Regions from separate parts of the Peribacillus aracenensis genome, predicted to be linked through region 1. Evidence: a T-box and tRNA genes for the amino acid it is inferred to sense, from the RefSeq annotation. Region 1 holds a T-box; the other holds one or more tRNA genes.
The links. A T-box is a leader RNA that pairs with one kind of tRNA and senses whether it is charged. The one in region 1 lies ahead of glyQ (glycine--tRNA ligase subunit alpha), so its partner is inferred to be a tRNA-Gly.
Positions count from the first base shown of each region.

Region 2: it encodes a tRNA-Gly, which carries the amino acid that the T-box ahead of glyQ (glycine--tRNA ligase subunit alpha) is inferred to sense. The anticodon was not compared.

Region 1 is NZ_JANZMJ010000003.1:166,022-172,297, forward strand. It holds gene N0M92_RS05055 (pyruvate, water dikinase regulatory protein) at 1-333, opposite strand, end outside; gene N0M92_RS05060 (helix-turn-helix transcriptional regulator) at 350-988, opposite strand; gene glyS (glycine--tRNA ligase subunit beta) at 1,151-3,220, opposite strand; gene glyQ (glycine--tRNA ligase subunit alpha) at 3,207-4,103, opposite strand; T-box leader at 4,204-4,380, opposite strand; gene recO (DNA repair protein RecO) at 4,439-5,191, opposite strand; gene N0M92_RS05080 (YqzL family protein) at 5,225-5,368, opposite strand; gene era (GTPase Era) at 5,466-6,276, opposite strand, start outside.
Region 2 is NZ_JANZMJ010000002.1:11,892-18,167, reverse strand. It holds gene trmL (tRNA (uridine(34)/cytosine(34)/5-carboxymethylaminomethyluridine(34)-2'-O)-methyltransferase TrmL) at 1-208, opposite strand, end outside; gene N0M92_RS02745 (amidase domain-containing protein) at 276-1,133, opposite strand; gene N0M92_RS02740 (DUF421 domain-containing protein) at 1,390-2,082, shown strand; gene queG (tRNA epoxyqueuosine(34) reductase QueG) at 2,556-3,695, opposite strand; gene N0M92_RS02730 (B3/B4 domain-containing protein) at 3,800-4,468, shown strand; tRNA gene N0M92_RS02725 (tRNA-Gly) at 4,889-4,962, opposite strand; gene N0M92_RS02720 (YbjN domain-containing protein) at 5,148-5,561, opposite strand; gene N0M92_RS02715 (FUSC family protein) at 5,709-6,276, opposite strand, start outside.

The sequences.
Region 1 (6,276 bases):
TTCATTAAGCGGACCTTTTGGCGCCCTTTCCTGAAGGATGTCCATGAGCGGCCCTAAAATGTCATAAGCAGACAGGTTTTCTTTCTCGACCTGTGCTTTCATATACGCTCTAATGGCTGGCTTGACAAGAGTATAAGCAATGATCGCCCCATCCAACTTAGCCAGTGATATCACTTCATCCACGTTTTGTTCATCTTCAATATACGGAATTCTCTTTATGGAAAAAGCAGATCCCGAGAACTGGCTTGCAGCGGCTTTTGTAACCAATTCCGCTGTTTCCCCTACTGAATCCGATACAACATATATAATAGAACCGTTCATATTCTCCGTCATTCCTTTTGCAAGCCCCCTAATAGCCTTCATCAGCCAAAGCTACGAATGCTTTCGTAATATTGGTTTTTGTAATCCTTCCAATTACTTCATAGCCTTTTTCTGTGTCTTTGACGACCGGTAATGAGTCGATTTGTTTATCAATCAATTTTTTGGCAACATCAATCAACAGGTCTTCTTTTGAACACATGGTTATATTGGGCATCCTAGTCATGATGATGTTGACTGGAATGGAGTTAAGCTCCTGTTTCCCAATACTCGCACGCAACAAGTCTTTCCTTGATAAGACACCAACAAGCAATGCATGCTTATCGACGACGAACATTGTTCCGACATCTTCTAAAAACATCATGACTATTGCATCATATACGGAAATGCCCTCGTCAACAACGACAGGTATCGATTGGTAGTCTCGTACATAAAGATGGTTGAGGCTATCTGTCAAAAGCTGTGTCCCTGACCTGCCTGTATAGAAATACCCCACCCGGGGCCTGGCATCAAGAAAACCTGCCATCGTTAAAATCGCTAGATCTGGACGAAGTGTCGCCCTGGTAAGGTTCAATCTATCCGCAATATGTTCTCCAGTAATCGGTCCGTTTTCTTTTACGATTTGTAAAATCTGTTCCTGACGCTTATTCAATTGGATTATAATCACCACCCCACTGCTTTCGCAGAGTAAAGTAACAAAAGTTGTTCATTTAATAATTATATACTAAATTATTTAATTAGGGCATTTTTGTCCTATTTATTGACCATTTATCTTTTGAAGAAATCGGAAGCCCTTATTTAAAGGGTTTCCGATTTCCATACATCCTTTCGATCATGTAAGGATGATTTTATTCATGGCAGCAAAACCTGCAACTAAATCACTGATTTCCTTCATTAAGGATAAACGGTTATTACGGATTGCTTCATCCTCTGCCATGACCATTGTATTCTCGAAATATGACTCTATTTCCGTTTGCAGCGAAACAAGCTGTTCAAACCGCTCATTCTCATCTTTGGATTCCATATAATGCTTTGCCACTTTTTGATATTTTACGTATAACGCATTCTCTTGATCATTTTCAAAGGCACTAGGGTCGACAGTTACCTTTTTGTCACATTTCACGGCAATGTTCATGACCCGACTCAAAGCTTCCAGATTTTCTTTAAAGCCAGCTTCGTCTTTTTTCGCATTCAAGACATGTGCACGTTCCACGATGGAATGGATATAGCCGATCTCATTGAACAGAACTGCATCAATCAAATCGTAACGGATTTGCTGTTCTTGAAGCAGGTGTTTGACACGGGCTTTAAAGAATGTGAACATATCCGCTTTAACTTCTTCAAGATCACGTTTTAAGATGCCTTTTGATTCCAGTCCTTTAAGGCCTAAAACAATAAGCTCCTCCAAAGAAATATCCCATTTTTTCTCAGCTAGGATTTGGACGACCCCGCTCGCCTGCCTTCTTAATGCGTAAGGATCCTGGGAACCTGTCGGAATGACACCAATAGCGAAGAATGAAGACAAAGTATCAATTTTTTCAGCTAAACTCACAACCGCACCAATTACTGAAGGCGGTACAATGTCATCCGCATGTCTTGGCATATAATGTTCATTGATAGCTGCGGCCACTTCTTTGGCTTCCCCTTTTAGGAGAGCATATTTTTCACCCATATACCCTTGCAATTCAGGGAATTCATAAACCATATGACTCACCAAATCGAACTTGGCAATTGCCGCTGTACGAAGCGCCATTTCTTTTTCGGCCTTTAAGTTCAAAGCATCCGCAAGGGCACCGGTCACTGCAGTTACCCGGGCAGTTTTCTCGGCTAATGTACCAATTTCTTCATGATAAACGATACTGTCAAGTTTTTTCAAAGCATCCGAAATCTCTTTTTTCTGATCTTCTTTATAGAAGAATGCTGCATCCGATAAGCGGGCACGCAATACTTTTTCATTCCCTTTAGAGACCTTATCCAAATGACGGTCATCGCCGTTACGCACGGTTACAAAGTAAGCAAGCAGTTTCCCGTCCTTATCTTTAACAGGGAAATAACGTTGGTGTTCCTTCATTGAAGTGATAAGTACCTCAGCAGGAAGCTCTAGGAATTCTTCTTCAAAATGTCCAAATAACACCGTTGGATACTCTACCAAATTATTGACTTCTTCAAGCAGATCTTCATCGACCGGGATGATCCAGCCTTTCTCCTGCTCAAGCTCTTTAATCTGATCCAATATAACTTGTCGGCGTTTATCTGGATCCGCCATTATAAATTGTTCTTTTAGCGTATCCTCATACCGTTCCGGCTGCTCGATGATTACGCTATCGCCCAAGAAACGGTGTCCTTTTGTTACACGGCCCGTTTTCACGTCAGCAATGCTAAATGGAACGATATCATTGCCGAATAAGGCAATCAGCCATTTAATCGGACGGACGAAGCGGAGCTCCTGATTAGCCCAGCGCATATTTTTCGGGAATGTCATGCCGCTGATGATTTCCTGAAGCTCAGATAAAAGCTGAGCAGTCTGCTGTCCTTTTATGAATTTATTCACATGGGCATATTCCACACCCTTGAGTTCTTTAAAATAAATGTCCTCTGGAGTCATGCCTTGACCCCTGACGAATCCCAATGCGGCCTTAGACCAGTTGCCTTCACTGTCCAAAGCGATTTTCTTAGCCGGACCTTTTGCTTCTTCTTCGATATCCTTTTGGGATTCTTCCACATCTTTCACCAATACAGCTAAACGTCTTGGTGTGGAAAAAGCTTCAACCGTTCCGAATTCAATCGCTTTTTCCGTTAGCCATTGCTGTACTTTATCTGACAATTGTTTCATTGATGCTGTCACAAAACGGGCAGGCAGCTCTTCCAATCCAATCTCCAATAACAAATCACGCTTGCTCATTTGTATTCTCCCCTTTCACTTTCAGGATCGGGAAGCCTAATTTTTCCCGCTCTTCATAGAAGGTTTTGGCAACCTTACGCGCTAAGTTACGGCAACGGGCAATATAACCCGTTCTTTCCGTCACCGAGATGGCACCTTTGGCATCCAAAAGGTTAAATGTATGTGAACATTTCAAAACATAATCATATGCAGGATGTACAAGTCCTTCTTCCATTTGGCGATGCGCTTCCTTTTCATACATCGTGAAAAGCTGGAATAGCATATCAAGGTCGGAGGTTTCGAACGTATATTTCGAATGTTCGTATTCCGGCTGGCCAAATATATCCCGAACTGTGAATCCATCTGTCCATTCTAGGTCAAATACGTTTTCCTTATCTTGAATGTAAGAGGCGAGACGTTCGATTCCGTATGTAATTTCCACTGAAACCGGCTTACACTCAAGGCCGCCCACTTGTTGGAAATAGGTAAATTGAGTGATTTCCATTCCATCAAGCCATACTTCCCAACCTAGACCAGCACATCCTAGTGATGGATTTTCCCAGTTGTCCTCCACAAAACGAATATCATGCTCAAGCGGATTTATCCCTAATGCGCGTAATGAATCCAAATATAACTCTTGGATATTGTCAGGCGACGGCTTCATGATCACTTGGAACTGATGATGCTGATACAGTCGATTAGGGTTCTCGCCATAACGGCCGTCAGCAGGACGGCGGGAAGGTTCCACGTAAGCAACGCTCCAAGGCTCCGGTCCAATGGCTCTCAGGAACGTGTATGGGCTCATCGTTCCTGCCCCTTTCTCTACATCATAAGCATTCATCAATATGCAGCCTTGTTCAGACCAATGCTTTTGTAACGTTAAAATCATATTTTGAATATTCATCGTACACCTCCAGATTATTTAAAACGGCTCTTATTAAAATTCAGGAATAGGAACCCATTACATCTTGGCAAACAAAAAACTCCCGTCCCTATGCGAAATGCATAGGGACGAGAGTATACCCGCGGTTCCACCCTAATTGCCGTTTATAAAACGGCCTCTTTTCAAAGCAATATGCTCCGGAAACGCCCTTCCCTGTAAATCCATATCCCGGCTTCCACCGTCCCGGGTTCGCTTTTTATGGAGAATGACAGATACTCTTTTCCATCAACGCAATCTTCTTATTTTGATGATTAGAATTTTATACAAACTAGCATTGAATGTCAATAGGTCAGATCCTAAAACATATCTTTCATCGTATCAATCTGTTTCAGGAACTTTTTTGATTTCAAATGCAGACCGGAATATTCCTCATAATATGCATCGATGATCTTCCGAAGTTCTTTTTTCGTTTCAGGCTTAACGGAAATGTTTCCGAGCCTTGATAAATCGAAATAATAAAAGATTCGAAGCAATTTGACGGCCGCAGGTGAAATTTTATAATGATAAGGGTCCTTCCCCAGACAGCGGTGACAGATAAAGCCCGCTTCCCGAAGCGAGAAGGAGAATTCCCCTTCCGTTTCGCCACATACAGCACACTGATTCAGCACTGGATTAATCCCATTTACAGGCAGCATCTTCATTTCAAAAATGAATTTCAAAACCTCAGCGTCATATTCCTCGTTTATGTAATGCAAGGTTTGCGAAAGCAATTCATATAAATACGGATTCGGTTTCTTATCCTCGACGCTTTTATCAAGCAATTCAACAATATATGAAGCATAAGCAGTGGCAAAAAGATCCTCCCGTATGAAACGGAGTGAATCGACCATTTCGCCTTGCTGAAGACTGCCGAGTCCGGTTGATGTGGTTACGAGAAAATACCCGGAGCAAAAAAGCTGTGTGACGGCAGAAAGCCTGCTGTTAGGTTTACTGGCTCCTCTAGCCATAACGCCAATTTTTCCTAGCTCACGGGTATATATAGTAATGATTTTGTTATTTTCTCCATATGCAGTTCGCCTTATGACAATGCCCTCACATTTTTGGAGCATACCAAGACACCACCCATGCTCGCCAAGACTAACCTATGAAACAGGAAAATCAATTTCTGCTAGCTCATCGTTCAAAACCAAGTGTCTTTCCTGTCTCTCGACTTCTATCTCCTTAAACAGCAAATAGGTGTCCACATTACCTGTTTCAGTAAATAACTCCCAGGTAAAATCCAACATATAAAGCCCACCTTTCATTTTTAACTAGCAATGAATATCCGACCATATGGTTAGCTTGACCGTTTTCCGAACTTTCATGACGCGTAAATTTTGTTAATTAATACTCGCTCTCATTGAAGCCATAATCGCGAAGCTGGCTTGCTTTGTTCCGCCAATCCTTCTGTACCTTCACCCATAGTTCCAAGAAAACTTTCGAGCCCAATAAGTTTTCGATATCCACTCTGGCACGGCTGCCGACTTCTTTAAGCATTTTCCCTTGCTTTCCGATGACAATGCCTTTTTGTGAATCGCGTTCGACAACGATCGTCGCCATGACATTAATGGTATCACTGTTGTCCATTTTTTTAATTGAATCGATGACAACAGCCACTGAATGTGGAATTTCTTCACGTGTCAGGTGCAGTACCTTTTCGCGGACCAATTCGGAAATGATAAAACGCTCCGGGTGGTCTGTCACTTGGTCAGCTGGATAAAACTGGGGACCCTCTGGCAGATGTTCCTTGATTTGTTCAAGCAGTGTATCAACATTATTTCCTTCAAGCGCAGAAATCGGAACGACCGCCGCAAAAGGGTATAGCTGTTGGTATTTTTCTATGATCGGAAGTAAATCATCTGGATGCATCGCATCGATTTTGTTTACAACCAGGAAAACAGGCGTTTTTACGGATTGAAGTTTTTCGATGATAAACTCGTCACCGCGTCCGTATCCTTCCGTCGCATTGATCATGAAGAGAATCAAATCGACTTCCTTCAATGTATTCGTTGCCACTTTCATCATGAAGTCACCAAGCTTATGCTTTGGTTTATGAATGCCGGGTGTATCGATGAAAATCATTTGTGAATCGTTCTGCGTAAGTACACCCTGGACCTTATTTCTTGTAGTTTGCGGTTTATCACTCATAATGGCG
Region 2 (6,276 bases), on a different contig from region 1:
TTTCATAAAACTCTTCTAACGAATCATAATAATGGATCTTTACATTTTCCCAATAATCGAGACCGGCCCGTTTAAGCTGTTTGTCATCCGTCGAGAAACCGAGCGGGCGGATGAGATGTAAAGACGTATCCGTCCCTGCACATGTTCTTGCGATATTTCCTGTATTTGCTGGAATCTGTGGCTGATATAAAACTACATGTATTGACACTTCATTTTCACCTCTAGTTTGAACTTCACCTTAATTATAGCATTAAACAAAAAAGACTAAAAACCAATCACCTTCCATCCAAAATCACAAAGAATTTATAAACGATGTTCGGTGTATACCTGGTCGAATCCTCATACGTCCAATATCGGTGACGGCTGTTCATCGTATGTGCATTCACAAGCGGCATCCCGTCCTGATCCTTCGCCGTAACAATCAAGTTATGATCAAACCGTCCGTCGCCTTCGAAATCTATGCAGAGGATATCACCCAAATTCAATTCCTGGGCCGACTCCACCCGCTTTGTCCTGATGACATTCCCGGCTTTAAGCAGATGATATAAGGAATGGGCCGTCGTCCATGTGTAACTCCAGCTTTTCCCCCTTATCCACCAGCCCTTATTTTTGTTTGGCGCCCCCCACATCGGTATTCCTCCCGCATGTAAACATTGTGAAATGAAATTCGTACAATCATCAGTGAATTTATGATAAGCCGGATTGAATTCATTCCACCAACGCTCGGCATATTGGACGGCCTTCATCCGATCATATTTATATGCGAGACGATCTGCGCCTGGATCACATTTTGGCGGTGCCTCTTCAGTTTCAAATGTGGGAAAAAGCTCACGTTCATCCACTATATACCCATTTCGAAACCGGGCCTCCCTTTCTTCCATTTCTTCTTCTATATAAAATGAATCCTCCTGTTTCAATAAATATTGCAGATGCACATGATATGTCAGGACTGTATCATTGTCTTCCTTTTTCCTCGAATGCACCTTCCCTGCCGCATTCACCCGAACAATTTCAGCAGCACGGTTCCTCATCATTTCCCTCTTCAAATGTAACTTCCTTTCACTCCGCTCCAAATCATCGGAAGTATAAAACTCCACTCTTTCTTGTAAAAGGCGTTGCAATTGTTCCCTCAAGTTCATGCCCTCCTTCTTACCATCTATGCTAATGTGTATGTGCGAAGGGGATTAAAATGCACCTGACGATTTCCCCCTGGGCAATCCAAACAACCCTTACATTCATAAATTTTAAAGTCACGTGTGAAGCCTTTCCATATGGGTCGATTACAGTATGGCTTTTTTATGCTGAATTATAATCAAAGTAATATTGGGAAATCATAAGAATGAATACACAATTTTCTAACCTGATTAGACCAGATTGGAGACGGGAATTTTGAGCATTATTGAAGTGTTAAGTAGGGTGGTCGCTGCTTTTGTGGTTTTACTATTGATTACTCGAATTATGGGAAAAAAACAAGTAAGTCAGTTGACTTACTTCAACTATATTACAGGTATCACTATCGGCGCGGTGGCTGCTTCCATCACAATTGATACAAGTATTGATATGGTTGACGCCTTCGTTAGTTTAATCGGTTGGTCCGTACTCACTATTCTTGTAAGCTTTATTAATTTAAAATCTCCAAAAGCTCGTATAATACTTGACGGCGAACCTACAATTGTAATCAAAGATGGAAAGATCCTAGAGAAAGCTTTGAAAGGGGAAAAATTAAACATGGATGACCTTAGCATGCTATTGCGAGAACAAAGCATATTCTCCATGCAAGAGGTAAACTATGCCGTTTTAGAACCAAATGGTCAATTGTCTGTCTTAAAAAAAGTGGATAGCCAGAGTGTTTCCAAAAAGGATATTACTTATGTGAAACCATTATACATACCTACAGAAATTATTGTGGATGGAAAAATCGTTCCTCATAATTTAAGTAAACTGAGTTTAAACCAAAGCTGGTTGGAAACGCAATTACAGCAGTTTGGTGTATGCCTACAAGATGTATTTTATGCTGAAATACAAAGTGATGGCACTTTGTATATAGATAAAAGACAAGATGACCAGTTTCCTCCACGTTAAGAGGGATAGGGGGAACTCAAGTCATTTAAATTTGGACAGTCATGCTTCGAGAGCTAACGATTTGCTGATTATTAACAGCCCAATAATCTCTCTTTTTAGGTACCCACACATATATATATTTATATATATAAATATTCCCACCACAGGAATAGCATAACAACTAGTTATTCAGAATGGCAAGTGTCCGAAATAAGCGGTGCTGCAGCTCACCTTAAGTATGAATTGGTAGATGCCGTAACAAATATACCCGTATAACAGCAATCTTATTATGGGGATGTAAGTTCTGCTGATAACCGATACTGGTTTTATCTTCTGTTCAATAATGTATTTACTACAAAAGACTACTACTAAGTGGTTATAAATTGACAGCTATCCGGTTAACCTCAGTGGTAATGTCCATAACTAGAAAAAAGAGAAAGAAGCTGTCCCAAAAGTCATTTACGACTTATGGGACAGCTTCTTTCTCTTAAATATCATTTTGTTTCCAAGGTAAACTGCAGTCCTTTCTCAATTTCCGCCAGTACCTCTTCATCCGTTTCCTTCATTCTTGCTTCCTCCAGAATGGAAACGGCCTGCTCCCGGCCAATTTTCCCAATTGCCCATGCCGCCGTTCCTCGGATTACAGGCCTTGGATCTTCCTTCATGACCTGTATCAATTGGGGCAATGCCGTTTCATCTTTGAAGTGGGCCAATGCTAAAATGGCATTTCGTTGGATTGGCTTTTTACCACGCCAAGAGCCAGATACATGGCTGTATTTCTCTTTAAAGTCCCGATTTGAAATCGTAAGCAGTGGTTTCAACAGCGGTTTCGCCAGCTCGAGGTCGGGTTCCATCTCTTCATGGAAATGAAAATCCATTCCTTTGTTTTTCGGACAAACTGTCTGGCATGTATCACACCCATACAAACGATTGCCTATTTTCGTCCTGAACTCATCTGGAAGGAAACCTTTTGTCTGCGTTAAGAATGCAATGCAACGCTTGGAATTGAGCTGCCCGCCCTGAACGAGCGCACCAGTCGGGCAAACATCGACACATTTATTACATGTCCCGCATTGATCTTCCATCGGTTGATCAGGTTCAAATGGCAGGTTGGTAATCATGTCCCCCAAATATACATAAGACCCGAATTCCGGAGTGATGATCATACTGTTTTTTCCACTCCAGCCAATTCCCGCACGCTCAGCCACTGCCCTATCTGATAATTCACCCGTATCAACCATGGATTTCGTCAATGCCCCTGGCACTTTATCTTTAATGAAATTCTCAAGTAACTGCAATCTATTTCGAAGAACGGTATGATAATCCGTTCCCCAAGAAGCCCTGCAAAAGATCCCGCGTCGCTCACTTTTTGTACTTTGCGGAGCATCCTTCAATTTCGAAGGATATGCAAGCGCAATCGAAATGATGGATTGCGGTTTATCGAATATCAATTCAGGCCTTACCCTCTTTTCTATATCGGTTTCTTCAAACCCTGACTGATAATCCAGCTCCTGTTGACGTATCAGCCTGCCTTTCAATTCGGTAAAAGCCGTGGCCGATGTAAAGCCGATTTTATCAATGCCGATTTCCTTACTATATAAAATCACTTCTTGCTTGAATAAGTTCATATCCATATTAATCACCTACTTCATTCAGTATTCCCATTGAAGCTTGAATCCATTTCAAACCATTGCTATCTATGATAAACTAATTGCAATCATTTTTGGAGGTGAAACGGTTGGAAATTACCATATCAGCTAATCTAAGCAGTAAAATCCCTGAATTCAAAGTTGGGATCATTACATATGAAAACATCGAAGTAGGTCCCTCCCCGCAAATGGTGAAAGGAAGACTTCAACTATTTCAGGAAGCACTTTTCTTCGACCTTGAAGAAAAGGAATTGACCGACTTTTCCGGCATTAAAGCGTGGAGGGAGATTTTCAAGGCTACAGGAACAAACCCGTCACGGTATCGCCCCTCCGTGGAAGCCCTTTACCGCCGCGTAAAAAAGCAGAATTACTTGGCACCCATCCATTCAGCCATCGATTTGAATAACTTCTTCTCGCTGTTATATGAAGTTCCGATCGGCATTTATGATGCCGACAAATTATCAGGAGACATCTCGATAAAGATTGGCGAAGGGTCAGATGGTTATGAGGGATTGAACGGCCGCTTGAATTCCATGGAAAATATGATTACATCAGCCGACCATGATGGCGCATTCGGAAGTCCTTACGTTGATTCAGAACGCACGAAAGTCACCGAAGGAACGAAAAAGGCCATCCAAATCATATATTTACAACCCAATACTCCAATCACTGAAGCAAATCAGCTAACGAAATCCTTGATGGACATGTTCCTTGAAATCCACGGGGGTGTAGGGACTTACTCTATTGCAGAAGGATAATTAAAATTGAAAGGAAATAAGCCCTTTCCACAATCGGAAGGGGTCTTTTCATGATTTTTCCTAACTTATATGGATAAATAAAACCCGTGCGCGAATATCCTTTTATTCAACCGTTCGGTCATACCTAATTATAACTTTTTCAGTGTGGACAATAAAAGCACACACCTATTCAAACTGATTCTACTAACGTAGTACAAGTTTGTTCTGCATCGAAATTCCCACTCTCCCAGATGAAGGATCACAATAAATAGAAAGCTACGATTTTCGTTACGGTATGACATCCGGTATTACCGCTTCCATAGAATGTAGTTAATTGGGACAATAAAAAAATCCCACTGTAAACAGTAGAATTCTTGTAATAATATTTAAACGCAAAGCTTCGTTCTCCAGGTAACGAAACCCTACGTTATGAGTATGTATTGGAGCGGGTGAAGGGAATCGAACCCTCATCATCAGCTTGGAAGGCTGAGGTTTTACCACTAAACTACACCCGCATATCCTTGTAGAACTTTGTCGAATCACTAACAAAATTAATTATATAGTTTAATGTGAAAAAATGCAATAGTTCTTTTAAAAAAAATTAATAATTTATGGATTGTAACGTTAATATATTCATTCACTCTAGTAAAGATGTTAAAAGTCCCCTGATTCAGAGAACTTTTTCATCCTATATGATGATTTAAGACCAAATGACTTCCATTAACCGCGGATAGACCTGCTGTGCCGTTTCAAGCAGCATGATTAACTTCCTGAACGCCAGATCCGGTACGATGTCCCCCTCAATGGAGTATGAATACCGAATGGAAATGGTCCCATTTTCTTCGTAAAGCTTGGAATACCTAAAATTAGCATTATATTCATTCAACAGTGTATGTACATCCTGTTTCTTTTCAGGATTCTTCAACTCGGCAACATTAAAGCAAAATAAGTCCGCCACATTTTCATCTTGATTGAAAGCAAATACTAAAAGGACCTTCCACCCGTCCTTTAACTTTTGCTCGGCTCTAAAAAAGGTGGTGCCATCTTCTTTCAACTCATTCATATAGATTTTCTCACTAGTTAAAAAATCACGAAATTTAGCAACGTTTGACATGGTTCATCACCTTTCTGTTTGTACATACATTTTATAATGAAAACCGGCATTTTTACAGACTTTTCTATAATCCTGCCAATTTCATCTTACTAACAGTGGACGAATGAGATTCTAATAAGAACTCCCTTATTAGAATCACTAGATTGATTAACTCGTTGCTTCACCGCTAAACCGAAGTGCTTTTTGAAGATCCAAAATTTCGTGGCGGATTTTTGAGTACCCTTCAATTTCCGGAACCTCTTTATTAGTAAGTGACCGTCCCTTATCTGCAGCGATTGCCATTGTTTCAAAAACATACAGTAATTGAGCAAGTTCACGCTCTGAAAGTACCGACCGATCAGAGAATTTCAAGCTTGCATTTAAATAATATCCCAGCTGTTCTATCGAAAATATTACGGGCCAAAGAGATTCCAGTCTAGCCTTGTTTTTGAATATCTCACCAAGAGCCGCATTGTAGACCGTTAATAGATTAACCATATTGGTTTGCATTTTGTTCCTTTCACTGCTTTCATCGATTGCAAGTCCATTATCATGTCCAGAGAACGCCACCAACAGAAATTGCCCCTGGCTTCGAATGGTTTTGGCCATCAAATGATTGAGAAGGCTTGAGGCCGATTGACTGCCGATTAGCAGCGATCCAAGAAGACCTATCATGCTCCCGACGACGATATCGGTTATTCTTACGGTCGCAAAAAAACTAAAATTATAGCTTTGA